Regions from separate parts of the Streptosporangium sp. NPDC004379 genome, predicted to be linked through region 1. Evidence: riboswitches for the same ligand, from Rfam matches in the RefSeq annotation. Region 1 holds a riboswitch; the other holds the start of a gene.
What was found. Region 1 has a riboswitch for glycine ahead of gcvP (aminomethyl-transferring glycine dehydrogenase). Riboswitches for the same ligand answer to the same signal wherever they lie in the genome.
Positions count from the first base shown of each region.

Region 1 (5,575 bases):
TGTCTGGACTGAGGAGCGGAGGAGCGGAGCGGCGGAGTGACGAGGGAAGACACCGGATCAAGAGCCCGCGAGCCGCGACGCGCAGCGTCGCCGTGAGAACTTCGGCGCGGCGGCATGGACCGGGAGTGCCACCCGGCGGTAACTTTGTCCCGACCGAACCCGCGGTCGAGCGTCGGCCTTGATCTTTGCGTCTCATTGGTGTATGTTGCGGCATTCGCAGTCAGAGAAAATACTTGAGAAGCGAAGAAGCGAGGCGCGCATCCCTGAGCACCGTTGCCGCGTCTTCGCGGTAGGAGGCCGAGCCGATCGATGCCGAGCGTCTACTGCACGCAGTGCGGGCACCCCAACCCTGAGGACGCCCGTTTCTGCTCCCAATGCGGTTCGCCGCTGACCAAGTACGAGTCACCCGGAGACAGCACGTCCACCATCTCCCTCTCCGGGATCGAGGCGTACGAGGCGGAGACCGGAGAGACGCTTCTCGCCGAGCGGCAGGCCGTCGAGCAGTTGCCCCCGGGCACGGCCCTGCTGGTCGCCATGCGCGGTCCCAACGCCGGCAGCCGCTTCCTGCTGGACAGCGACCTGACCACCGTGGGGCGTCACCCCGAGAGCGACATCTTCCTGGACGACATCACCGTCTCGCGCCGTCACGTGGAGTTCTACCGGCGCGGCGGCGGCATGTTCACCGTCCGTGACGTCGGCAGCCTGAACGGCACCTACGTCAACCGTGAGCGGATCGAGGAGGTGCCGCTCTACGGCGGGGACGAGGTACAGATCGGCAAGTTCCGGCTGGTCTTCCTCACCCGCGGCGCCTCTGGAGGATGATGAGCTCGCAGGCCGCTCGTGCGCACATGAGCATCGGGGAGGTGCTCGCCCTGCTGCAGGGCGAGTTCCCCGACGTCAGCATCTCCAAGATTCGCTTCCTGGAGGGCGAGGGGCTGATCGAGCCGGAGCGCAGCCCCTCCGGCTACCGCAAGTTCACCTACGCCGACGTCGAGCGGCTCCGCTACATCCTCAGCGAGCAGCGTGACCGCTACCTCCCGTTGCGCGTGATCAAGGACCGGCTGGAGGCGGCCGACCGCGAGGAGCGGCCGGTCGCCCCGCCCCGGGCCCTGCCCGACGAGCCGGTCAGGGAGGTCCGCCTCACCCGCGCGGAGCTGCTGACCGCCGCCTCGCTCTCCGAGGAGGCCCTGACCGAGCTGGAGGACTTCGGCCTGGTGGAGGCCGTGGCCCGCCACTACGACGCCGAGGCCCTGGCGGTGGCCCGCAGCGTCGGCGCCCTGGCCGCCTTCGGCCTGCACGCCCGCCACCTGCGGGCGGTCAAGGCCGCCGCCGAGCGCGAGGCCGGCCTGGTGGAGCAGGCCATCGCCCCCCTGCTGCGTCGCCGCGGCCCCGGAGCGATCGCCGAGGCCGATGAGACGGCCCGGGAGATATCCGGGCTCCTGCTGGAATTACACGCCTCGTTGCTGCGTTCCGGCGTTCGAGGGGCCCTGGGCCGGTGAGCCCTGGCCGGACGGCCGAAGTCCCCCGGATGTTACGTTGAACGAACCGGTCGAAATCCAGCGAAGATGGAGCAGCCCGTGTTGCAGATGGAGGTCGTGGGCGTTCGGGTTGAGATGCCTTCCAACCAGCCCATTGTTCTGCTCAAGGAGGCACATGGGGAGCGCTATCTGCCGATCTGGATCGGCATGACCGAGGCCACGGCGATCGCCATGGCCCAGGCCGACGAGCCGCCACCGCGGCCGCTCACCCATGACCTCTTCCGCGACGTGCTCGACGCCTTGGACGTCCAGTTGACCACCGTCAACATCGTCGCCCTCCGGGACGGCATCTTCTTCGCCGATCTCGTGTTCTCCAACGGGACGGAGGTCAGCGCCCGCCCGTCGGACTCGATCGCCCTCGCGTTGCGCACCGGAGCCCGCATCTTCGCCAGCGAGGACGTGGTCGCCGAGGCCGGGGTGATCATCCCCGATGACCAGGAGGACGAGGTGGAGAAGTTCAGGGAGTTCCTTGACACAATCACGCCCGAGGACTTCGGTCGCGCGGGGTAGGTATTTCGGTGCATTTACGCTTCACGACGCGCCGGGTGGGGTCGTTGACTGGGCTTGGCCCCGAGCCTACGGTGCAAGTGAACCCCGGGGCCGCGCGTAAACCCCCAGATCAGGCCGCGGGATGAGAGAAAGCCGGAGGTCCGCGTGGCGGTCAGCAGCGGCGAGGGTAGAAACGCCGATCAGGATGACCCGAAACGGCGCGGGGAGGCCTGTCAGCGCGCGGGCGAAGAGGGTCTGCTGTTCGACGGGGCGCCGGTGAGCCCGCCCGCCGACGTCGGTTACCGCGGCCCCACCGCCTGCGCCGCCGCCGACATCACCTACCGCCAGCTCGACTACTGGGCCCGCACCGGGCTCGTCGAGCCCACGGTCAGGGCCGCCCAGGGCTCAGGTTCCCAGCGACTGTACGGCTTCCGCGACATCCTCGTCCTCAAAGTCGTCAAACGCCTCCTCGACACCGGCGTCTCCCTCCAGCAGATCCGCATCGCCGTACAGCACCTCCGTGACCGCGGGGTCAGCGACCTCGCCCAGATCACCCTGATGAGCGACGGCGTGAGCGTCTACGAGTGCACCTCGCCCGACGAGGTCATCGACCTCCTCCAGGGCGGCCAGGGCGTCTTCGGCATCGCGCTGGGCCGCGTCTGGCAGGAGGTGGAGGGTTCCCTGGCCGATCTGCCCGGCGAGCGGGCGGAGGCGTCCCACAGCCCTTTAGGAGATCATCAGGCGGATGAGCTGGCCCGCCGTCGCAGAGCCCGGCGAACCGGGTAAAGTTGGTCTGGCCGCAGACACCGTGCGGGAGAGACCCCGGCTCGACCGGGGCGCCGAAGGAGCAAACCTCCCCGGAATCTCTCAGGCACCCTGTACCGCACGGACGAGGCGACTCTGGAAAGCAGGTGCGCCCGCCAGGCGTGTCTCACCGACGGTGAAAGCCCTCCCCGGCGGGGAAGGTGAAGCTCTCAGGTGGAGATGACAGAGGGGGAGACCCGGCATACGCCCGCGCTCAGCGCCGGTCTCCACCAGCCTCGGGAGGCTTTCCATGACCGACCTGTCACCGCTCGGTGAGCTCAGCTCCCCGCCTTTCTCCACCCGTCACATCGGCCCGGCCGACGCAGACCAGGCCCGCATGCTGGAGACGGTCGGCTTCGCCTCCGCCGCCGACCTCCTCGCGGTGGCCGTGCCGGAGGCGATCCGTATCGCCGACCGGCTCGACCTCCCTCCGGCGGCGAGCGAGCCGGAGGCCATCGCCGAGCTGCGCGCCCTCGCCTCCCGCAACACCGTGCTCACCTCGATGATCGGCCTGGGTTACCACGACACGATCACCCCGGCCGTCATCCGCCGCAATCTCCTGGAGAACCCGGGCTGGTACACCGCCTACACGCCCTACCAGCCGGAGATCTCCCAGGGCCGCCTGGAGGCCCTGCTCAACTTCCAGACGGTCGTGGCCGACCTGACCGCCCTCGACGTCGCCGGGGCCTCCCTGCTCGACGAGGCCACCGCCGTCGCCGAGGCGATGACCCTGGCCCGCCGCGCCGGCAAGGCCGCCTCCAACGTGTTCGTCGTCGACGCCGACGCCCTGCCGCAGACCAAGGCCGTGCTCGCCACCCGCGCCGAGCCGCTCGGCATCGAGCTGGTCGAGAGCGACTTCACCGCCGAGCTGCCCGACTGCTTCGGCGTGCTCGTGCAGTACCCGGGCGCGAGCGGCCGGATCAGGGACTTCCGCTCCGTCGCCGACGCCGCCCACGCCCGCGGCGCCCAGGTCGTCGCCGCCGCCGACCTGCTGGCCCTCACCGTGCTGACCGCCCCCGGTGAGATGGGCGCCGACATCGCGGTCGGCTCCACCCAGCGGTTCGGTGTGCCGATGGGCTTCGGCGGCCCGCACGCCGCCTACATGGCGGTCCGCGACGGCCTGCAGCGGCAGATGCCCGGCCGCCTGGTGGGCGTCTCCCAGGACGCCGACGGCCGCCCCGCCTACCGCCTCGCGCTCCAGACCCGCGAGCAGCACATCCGCCGGGAGAAGGCCACGAGCAACATCTGCACCGCGCAGGTGCTGCTCGCGGTGATCGCCGGGATGTACGCCGTCTACCACGGCCCCGAGGGGCTGCGCAGGATCGGCCGCCGCGTCCACCGCCACGCCGTCGTCCTCGCCGAGGGCCTGCGCCAGGGCGGCGTCGAGGTCGTCCACGACGCCTTCTTCGACACCGTGCTGGCCCGCGTCCCGGGCCGGGCCGCCGAGGTCGTCGCCGCGGCCCGCGACAACGGAGTCAACCTGCGGCTCGCCGACGACGACCACGTCGGCGTCTCCTGCGACGAGAGGACCGAGCTGCCGCACATCGAGCGGGTGCTGGCCGCCTTCGGCGCCGGCGGCGCGGTCCTGGCCGACCTGGACGCCTCCGCCCACGACGCGCTGCCCGCCACCCTGACCCGGACGAGCGACTTCCTGACCCACCCGGTCTTCCACAGCCACCGCTCCGAGACCGCCATGCTCCGCTACCTGCGCAGGCTGCAGGACAGGGACATCGCACTCGACCGGTCGATGATCCCGCTGGGCTCGTGCACCATGAAGCTCAACGCGACCACCGAGATGGAGCCGATCACCTGGCCGGAGTTCGCCGGCCTGCACCCCTACGCCCCCGCCGAGCAGGGCACCGGCTACACCGAGCTGATCGGGCAGCTGGAGGGCTGGCTCGCCGAGGTCACCGGCTACGACGCCGTGTCGATCCAGCCCAACGCCGGTTCCCAGGGCGAGTTCGCCGGCCTGCTCGCCATCCGCGCCTACCACCGGGCGCGCGGCGAATCCGGCCGCGACGTCTGCCTCATCCCCTCCTCCGCGCACGGGACCAACGCCGCCAGCGCCGTCATGGCCGGCATGCGGGTCGTCGTGGTGGCCTGCGACGACGACGGCAACGTCGACCTCGGCGACCTCGCCGCCAAGATCGAGAAGAACCGCGACCGGCTCGCTGCGATCATGGTGACCTACCCGTCCACGCACGGCGTCTACGAGGAGGGCATCACCCGGATCTGCGAGCTGGTGCACGAGGCCGGCGGCCAGGTCTACGTCGACGGCGCCAACCTCAACGCGCTGGTCGGCCTGGCCAAGCCGGGCGAGTTCGGGGCGGACGTCTCCCACCTGAACCTGCACAAGACCTTCTGCATCCCGCACGGCGGCGGCGGTCCCGGCGTCGGGCCCGTCGCGGTCCGCGCCCACCTCGCCGAGTACCTCCCCGGGCACCCGCTGCGCGACGGCTCGCCGGTCGGCCCGGTCTCGGCCGCGCCGTACGGCTCGGCGGGCATCCTGCCGATCTCCTGGGCCTACATCCGGATGATGGGCGCCGAGGGGCTCCGGGCGGCCACCGAGCAGGCCATCCTGTCGGCCAACTACCTCGCCCGCCGCCTGGCACCGCACTACCCGGTCCTCTACACCGGCCGCGAGGGCCTGGTCGCCCACGAGTGCATCGTGGACCTGCGCCAGATCACCAAGGAGACCGGTGTGACCGTGGACGACGTGGCCAAGCGCCTCATCGACTACGGCT
Region 1 is NZ_JBIAMC010000015.1:64,778-70,352, forward strand. Features, by position in the region: gene ACFYSC_RS28015 (FHA domain-containing protein) at 310-822, shown strand; gene ACFYSC_RS28020 (MerR family transcriptional regulator) at 849-1,499, shown strand; gene ACFYSC_RS28025 (bifunctional nuclease family protein) at 1,578-2,048, shown strand; gene ACFYSC_RS28030 (MerR family transcriptional regulator) at 2,193-2,813, shown strand; glycine riboswitch at 2,829-2,921, shown strand; gene gcvP (aminomethyl-transferring glycine dehydrogenase) at 3,082-5,575, shown strand, end outside.

Region 2 (8,005 bases), on a different contig from region 1:
GGCCATCAGCCCGGCGAGGCGGAAGCCGGTCCGCTTGGCGATGCCGGCGGCCAGGTCGGCGGCCTGGCCGGCCTCGCGGACGGTGGAGCGGCGGGCGCCGACCCGGAGCCGGCCGCCGAACGCGACGAACCCCGCGTCGATGTCAAGGCAGACCCGGATCTCGTGGCGGTCGCGGACGCCGGCCACGGCCGACTCGACGAGGTCCAGGTGGTCGGGGTGGTCGACCATGATCGTGATCTCCCGGGCCGCGCGGCCGTCGGCGGCCAGTTCGGCGAGCGCGGCGCGGTCGGCCGTGGGGTAGGCCACGAGCACGTCCCGCAGTCCGGTGGAGACGAGCCAGAGGGCTTCGGGGAGGGTGAAGGCCATGATCCCGGCGAAGCCGTCCATGGCGAGGATCCGTTCGAGAACGGGGCGGGAGCGGATCGACTTGCTGGCGACCCTGATCGGCTTGCCGCCGGCCCGCCGGACCATGTTCTCCGCGTTGGAGCGCATGGCCGCCAGGTCGAGGACGGCGAACGGGGGGTCCAGGTGCGCGGTGACCCGGTCGTAGCGCTGGCGGTCGTCCATGACGGCAGGATAACCCGGCGCGGCCGAACATGAGCAGTATTCATGTCCATCGGGCGGCGGTAAAGTCTCCCGCCAGGGCGATCACAAGATCATGAAAATGGCAGGTCGCGGCCCGCACGGGAGCTTCCGGCCGGTTAAGCCTGGGGGCGTGACGAGTAGCCTTCAGGAGACCTCGGCGGGGCTCGGGGGGACGACGGCCGAGGAACAGCAGCACGCCGCGCGCCGCCGGGCGGTACGGCTGTTCCGCCCGGCGAGGAGCCCGGCCGGCGTGGTGGTCGCCCTGATGACGTCCACCGCGTTGTCGGCCGCCGCCGGGGTGACGGTCGGGATGGTCACGGACCACCCGCTGGGGCGGGTGCCGTACCGGAGGATCGCCACCGGGCCCGGCGCCGCCGCCTGGTCGGACCCCTCCGTGATCCTCGTCTCGGTGGGCGCGATCGTGGCCGGCGCCGTGCTGCTCACCCTCGCGCTGCTGCCGGGGCGCACCCGGCTGGTGCCGCTGGAGACCTCCGATCCGCGGCTGTACATCGGCCTGACCAGGAGCGGGCTGCGCCGTACGCTCCGGGCGGCGGCCGAGTCGGTGGACGAGGTGACCGGCGCGCGGGTACGCCTCGGCGCGCGGGACATCGAGATCACGGTCATCAGCGGCGCCGAGCGGACCGGCCCCCTGCTCCGCCAGGTCGGCACGGTGGTGGGCGACCGGCTGGCGGGCCTGGGCGCGATCTCCGAGGGGGAGATCGTGGTACGGCTCCGCAAGCGGGGACTCTAGATGTCCGGCGGACGGGAGCGGCGGATGGGCGGAGAGCGCGGATGAGGCCGTACCGGGGCAACCGCATCGGGCTCGCCGTCGTCGGGCTGGCGCTGGCCGCGGCCGGCCTCTACGGCTTCCTGCGCGGGGAGGGCAAGCTCCCCCGGCCGCGCGGGGAGCGCCTGCTGCCCCGCGGGCTGCCCGCCCGGGTGGCCGAGCATCCGTGGGCGGGGTGGGCGGCCGCGCTGCTACTGACGGCGCTGGCGCTGCTGTCGATCCTCTGGCTGATCCGGGCCGTGGGGCTGGGACGCCTGGGGAGCCGGAGCGGCAGCGCGACCGCCATGCTGGGGGTTGCGCTTAAAGAAATCGAAGGGCTCGCCCGGATCCGCGTCCGGTGGGTCAAATGCGACCGGCTGCGGATCTCGGTGACCTGCGGGCCGTCGTCGGACCTCGCGAAGCTCGTCGCGCGGCTGAACCGCGACGCGGTCGGCAAGGTGCGCCGGACGGTCGGAGACGACGATCTCGGGGCGGTCGTCCGGCTGCACGTCGGACGGCGCTGACCCGCCGGACCACGACCCGGCCGGTACGGCGGGCGTCGGCCGGTCCGCCCACGGATCCCGGTCTCCCAGGCTCGGGTAGGCATCGCGGGACGGGCTGAAGAACGTGCCGGGACGCGCGTCGGCCGCCGCGGCGACCGGGACCGGATGCACGAGCCGGTCGCTCCGCCCGGGCGCGGGGAAGGCCGGCACCTCCGGGCCGGACGCGCCCGGGGTCTCCTCATCCGCCGCACGAGGTCTCCTGGAGGTCCGGGAGAAGGCCAGCCCGGCCGCCAGGCAGGCGAACGGCAGGGCGGGCACCACGTACCGGTGGTCGAAGGCCGCGATGAACGGCGGCAGCGCCAGCAGCGTCGCGCCGGCCGCCCACGGCAGCAGCACGGCGCCGCCGAGCCGCCGGACGCGCGCCAGGACGCCGACCAGGCCGATCAGCACGATCGCGGCGATGAACGGGCCGCGCAGGTAGCCGTACCGCTGGTAGTCGCGGAGCAGCCCGGCGTACGGCTCGGCCAGCACGGGCCGGCCCGAGACGCCCTGGTAGGCGGCGGTGATCTGCTCGGCCGTCCGGCCCCGGGAGGCGGCGCCCTCCGGGAAGGGCCTGGCCGTCTCCGGGAAGACGTAGGCGCTCTGCGGGCCGGGGGCGGGGTAGACGCGGCGGTTCCAGTCGAAGATGTGGGCCACGTCGGCCAGTCCGGTGCGCAGGAAGTCGAGGGGCTGGGCCCTGATGGCCTGGGCGGCGAAGTCGCCGGCGAGCCGGTCGCGCTCTGCCCAGCTCCCCTCGATCTCGTTCAGCGGGGAGGAGCCGTCCCAGATGTACGCCGGTGGGGCCTTGCGCTCGCTCACCGGCTCGTCCGGGCACAGGACGGCCTCCGGACCGGCCGGTCTGATCTTCGGGCAGTCGGCGAAGGTGAGCGTGCGCGCGTACAGGAAGGCGTTGCCACGGGTCAGCCCGTAGGAACCGTACTCGGAGTGGAACCAGGCGGCGTAGGCGCCCAGGCCCAGCGCGGCGGCCACGGCGGTGGCGGTGACCGCCCGCCAGCCGGCCCGGCGGATCACCAGGCAGACGAGGACGACGGCGGTCAGCGGCAGGCCGATCGTCCGGGTGACGGTCGCCGCGGCCAGCAGCAGTCCGGCGAACAGGGCGGCCGGGACGCCCGGCCGCTCCCGCCGCAGCAGCAGCGTGACGGCCAGCACCGCGAGGAACTCCATCAGGGAGTCGGCCATGACGAGGTGTTCGAGCTGGACCTGGTGGACGTCCAGCAGGACCGGCAGGGCGGCGAGCGTGGCGCCCCAGCCGGGCAGGCCGCCGGGGCGGCGCAGCACGAGGTAGACGCAGACCGCCGTGGCCAGGCCGAGGAGGTGCTGGACGACGACGACGGCCGGCACGCTGGACAGGGGGTGCAGCAGCCACAGGAACAGCGAGTATCCCGAGGGCCGCGACTCCATGGGCCGCGGGTCGAGGCCGCCGTTGAGGTAGACGAAGGAGTCGGCCCAGAACCACAGGGCCGGGCGGTAGCCGAGCACGGCCAGGGCCCGCAGCGCGCCCCCGGCGAGCAGGGCGGCCAGGAAGACCCAGTGGGCGCCGAGAAGGCGGAGAAGGCGCGGGGAACGGCGGTCCGGACGTACTCCCGCTGACACCTTCCGACCTCCGGGTCCATCTCGGGTGGAAGGCTCCTGCGGCCGGAACCTCCGCGACGAGCCAACCAGCATAGGCCGCCCGGCGGAGATCAGGTGCGGAAAGGCGGCTTTTGCGCTGATTCTGCCGATTCTGATGATTCGATGGTCATGCGCCGGAGACCTTCCCGCACGGTGACCTGCGGAGACGTGCGCGCGGCCTGCGGTGGCGGCTCAGCACTCGATGACGTTCACCGCGAGGCCGCCGCGGCTGGTCTCCTTGTACTTGTCGAGCATGTCCCGGCCGGTGTCGCGCATCGTCTTGATCGCCTTGTCCAGCGGGACGAAGTGCCGGCCGTCGCCGCGCAGCGCGATCCGGGCGGCGGTGATCGCCTTGATCGAGGCCACCGCGTTGCGCTCGATGCACGGGATCTGCACCAGTCCGCCGATCGGATCGCAGGTCAGGCCGAGGTTGTGCTCGATGCCGATCTCGGCTGCGTTCTCCACCTGCTCCGGGGTGCCGCCCAGCGCCTCGGTGAGCCCGGCCGCGGCCATCGAGCAGGCCGACCCGACCTCGCCCTGGCAGCCGACCTCGGCGCCGGAGATGGAGGCGTTCTCCTTGAACAGCACGCCGATCGCCCCGGCGGTCAGCAGGAAGCGCACCACGCCGTCCTCGCCGGGCGTCGGCGTGAACCGGTGGTAGTAGGTGAGCACGGCCGGGATGATGCCCGCCGCGCCGTTCGTCGGGGCGGTGACGATCCGGCCGCCGGCCGCGTTCTCCTCGTTCACCGCCAGCGCGAACAACGTGACCCAGTCCATCGCCTGCAGCGGGTCCTGCCCGGACGACTCGCCGCTGAGCCGCCGGTGGAGCTGGTGGGCCCGGCGGCGGACCTTCAGCCCGCCGGGCAGCACGCCCTCCTTGTCGATGCCGCGCCGCACGCACTCGCTCATGACGCGCCACAGGTTCAGCAGGTCGTCGCGGATCTCCTGCGCGGAGCGGCCGAACGCCTTCTCGTTCTCCATCATCAGCCCGGAGATCGACAGGCCGGTCTCGGCGCAGTGCGCCAGCAGCTCGGCACCGGTCGTGAAGGGGTACGGCACCGCGGTGTCGTCGGGCTTGATCCGGTCGGCGCCGGTGGCGTTCTCGTCCACCACGAACCCGCCGCCCACCGAGTAGTAGACCTTCTCACGGAGCGGGTCACCCGACTCGGAGAAGGCGGTGAAGCGCATGCCGTTGGGGTGGTGCGGCAGCGAGATCTTCCGTTCGAAGACGAGGTCCTCGCCGATCACGAAGGGGATCTCGTGCGCGCCGTACAACCGGACGGTCCCGCTCTCGCGCATGGCGGCCAGCCGCTCGTCGACGGTGTCGACGTCCACCAGCTCGGGCTTCTCACCCGACAGGCCGAGCAGGACGGCCTTGTCACTGCCGTGGCCCTTGCCGGTCAGCCCGAGCGAGCCGTACAGGATCGCCTCGACCCTCGCGGTCTTCTCCAGCAGCCCGTCCTGGGCGAGGCCGCGGGCGAACCTGTGCGCCGCGGCCATCGGGCCCCCGGTGTGCGAACTGGACGGGCCGATACCGATCTTGAAGAGATCGAAGACGCTGATCGCCATTGATCTGGTCCTTGCTTGCGTCGCCGCGACCACGCGAGCCCCCATGGCCCGCATGGTCACGGCACTGTTGGGAGGAGGTCAGGACTCACCGGAGGTGAGCACGCCGTACTCCTCGGCGGACAGGAGGTCCTCGGGCCGGCCCTCCATACGGACGCGGAAGAGCCAGCCCTCGCCGTAGGGGTCGCTGTTGACCAGCGACGGGTCGTCCACGACCAGGTCGTTGACCTCGACGATCTCGCCGCCCACCGGGGCGAAGATGTCGCTCACCGACTTGGTGGACTCGACCTCGCCGACCGCGTCACCCGCGGCGACGGTGGAGCCGACCTCGGGGACCTGCACGTAGACCACGTCACCGAGCGACTCGGCGGCGTAGGCCGTGACGCCCACGGTGAGGGTCAGGCCGTCGTCGATGCCCGCGACCCACTCGTGCTCCTTGGTGTACTGCAGGTCATCGGGAATGCTGCTCACTTTTTCCTCCTGTAGAAAGGCAGGTCGACGACCTCGACCGCTTCATGGGTACCCCGGATGCTCACGGCCAGACCCTCGGAACGGTCACCGTCCACGTAGGCCATGGCGATGGGCCTGCCCAGGGTCTGGGACGGGGCTCCGCTGGTCACCTCGCCGACGACGGCGCCGTCACCGGCGACGACCACCGGGTAGCCGTGGCGGGGCACCCTGCGGCCGGTCGCGATCAGTCCGACCAGGCGGCGCGCGGGCGGGACGTCCCTGAGAGGCTCCAGGGCGGCCCGGCCGACGAAGTCGCCCGGTTTGTCAAACCTCACCACACGGCCGAGCCCGGCGTCGAACGGGGTCAGCCCGGACGTCAGCTCGTTGCCGTACAGCGGCATGCCCGCCTCCAGGCGGAGGGTGTCGCGGGCGGACAGGCCCGCGGGGATGAGACCGTGCGGGGCGCCCGCCTCGGTCAGCGCCGACCACAGCGCCTCGGCGTCACCGGCGGCGACGAACAGCTCGAAGCCGTCCTCGCCGGTGTAGCCGGTGCGGGCGATGAGCGCCCGGACCCCGGCGACGGTCGCGGGCAGGCCGGCGTAGTACCTCAGGCCGTCGAGGTCGGCGTCCGTGAGCCCGCCGAGGATGGCGCGCGAGTTCGGGCCCTGCACCGCGACCAGCGCGTACTCCTCGGAGCGGTCGTCCACCGCGGCGTCGAAGTCCTTGGCCCGATCGGTCAGCTCGGCGGCGACCCGGGGGTAGTTGGACGCGTTGGCGACGACCATGAACTCGTCGGCGGCCAGGCGGTAGACGATCAGGTCGTCCAGCACGCCGCCGTCCGGCGAGACGATCATGGTGTAGCGGGCGCGGCCCGGCTCCAGCGCCGACAGGTGGCCGACCAGCGCGTAGTCGAGGGCCTCACCCGCCTGCGGGCCGGTCACGAAGATCTCACCCATGTGGGAGAGGTCGAACAGGCCCGCCGCCTGGCGGACAGCGTTGTGCTCGGCGGACTCGCTGCCGTAACGCAGCGGCATCAGCCACCCCGCGAAGTCGGTCAGGGTGGCGCCGAGAGCCTCGTGGACACCGCGCAGCGGCGTGGGTCGTGACATGTTCGCACCTCAGGCAGGGGACGGATGAGAGCATCCTCCCCCTCTGTCATCGTTGCCTGAGAGCTTCGCCCGATTTTTGCCGGACTTTCACCTTCGGCGAGGCCGTACGGCCTGCTTTCCAGAGGTCACCTACCCGCACGGTCCTTTGCCTTGAGAGGTTCGCGGGGAGGGCTTGCTCCTTCAGGGGTCCTGGCCTGGATGTCAGGACTCTCTCCCGCACGGGTTCATCGGTGCCGTGGCCAGCCTAACCGGCGGCACCCGCCGAGCGAAATCCCTCACGGGGACTCACCGGGAACTCACCGGGGACTCACGGGGGCTCGCGGGGGACTCGCGGGGAAACGTCCGTCTCCGCCCGGCCGTACGGCGGGGCGGCCGTGTCGCATGGGTTCCTTGCATAATCTGATGAATCGATGGACGACTTCTTCCGCGAGAGGATCCTTGAGACGGGACGGCTGCCGCTGTTCTGCTTCTTCGTCGCGCTGATCGCCGCGTTCGTGCTGACCAGGATCAACGTCCGGCTGATCCGGGCGAAGATCGGCTGGTTCGGGAACGTCAGCGTCGGTGACATGCACATCCACCACGTGGTGTTCGGCGTGGTGCTGACCCTGCTGGGCGGGGTGGCGGGGCTGGTCGTCTCGGGCCTCTCCCAGGGCTGGTACGCCGTGACGGCCGCCGTGTTCGGGGCGGGGGCCGCCCTGATACTGGACGAGTTCGCGCTGATCCTGCACCTTCGCGACGTCTACTGGGAGGAGGAGGGGCGGGCGTCGGTGGACGCGGTGTTCACCGCGATCGCGATCACCGGCCTGCTCCTCACCGGTCTGCGCCCGCTGGTCTGGGAGAACTCCGACGGCACGCCGCGTGGGGCGTGGCTCACCGCCGGCGTCATCGTGGCGAACCTCGCGCTGGCCGTGGTCACCCTCCTCAAGGGGAAGATCTGGACCGGCCTGGCCGGTCTGTTCCTGCCGCCGCTGCTGATCGTGGGCGCGTTACGGCTGGCCCGTCCGGGCTCGCCGTGGGCGCACTGGTTCATGGCGCCCGGCTCCCGGCGGCCCCGGCCCCGGAAGATGGCCACGGCGGTGCACCGGGAGAGGCGCTGGCGGCGACCGGTCATCCAGGTGAAGATCGCCTTCCAGGAGTTCGTCTCCGGCCGGCACGACCTGCCCTCCACCCGCCGCCTAGTCAGGCTCCAGGAGCGCCACGAGCACCCTGCGGGTCAGGAGCGCGTCACGGGCCGGGAACGTGCCACGGGCCGGGGACACCACGAGGGCGCCGCGGGCCGGGACGGCCGCGAGCAGAGCCGGGACGACCGCGGGCACACCACGGGCCGGGGACGCCATGAGGGCGCCGCGGGCCGG
Region 2 is NZ_JBIAMC010000010.1:160,864-168,868, forward strand. Features, by position in the region: gene ACFYSC_RS22570 (amino acid deaminase/aldolase) at 1-567, opposite strand, end outside; gene ACFYSC_RS22575 (DUF6286 domain-containing protein) at 716-1,336, shown strand; gene ACFYSC_RS22580 (hypothetical protein) at 1,564-3,507, opposite strand; gene ACFYSC_RS22585 (L-serine ammonia-lyase) at 3,718-5,094, opposite strand; gene gcvH (glycine cleavage system protein GcvH) at 5,173-5,562, opposite strand; gene gcvT (glycine cleavage system aminomethyltransferase GcvT) at 5,559-6,650, opposite strand; glycine riboswitch at 6,684-6,778, opposite strand; glycine riboswitch at 6,779-6,877, opposite strand; gene ACFYSC_RS22600 (hypothetical protein) at 7,061-8,005, shown strand, end outside.
Region 2: linked by a shared signal. The riboswitch ahead of gcvT (glycine cleavage system aminomethyltransferase GcvT) and the one ahead of gcvP (aminomethyl-transferring glycine dehydrogenase) in region 1 are both predicted to bind glycine.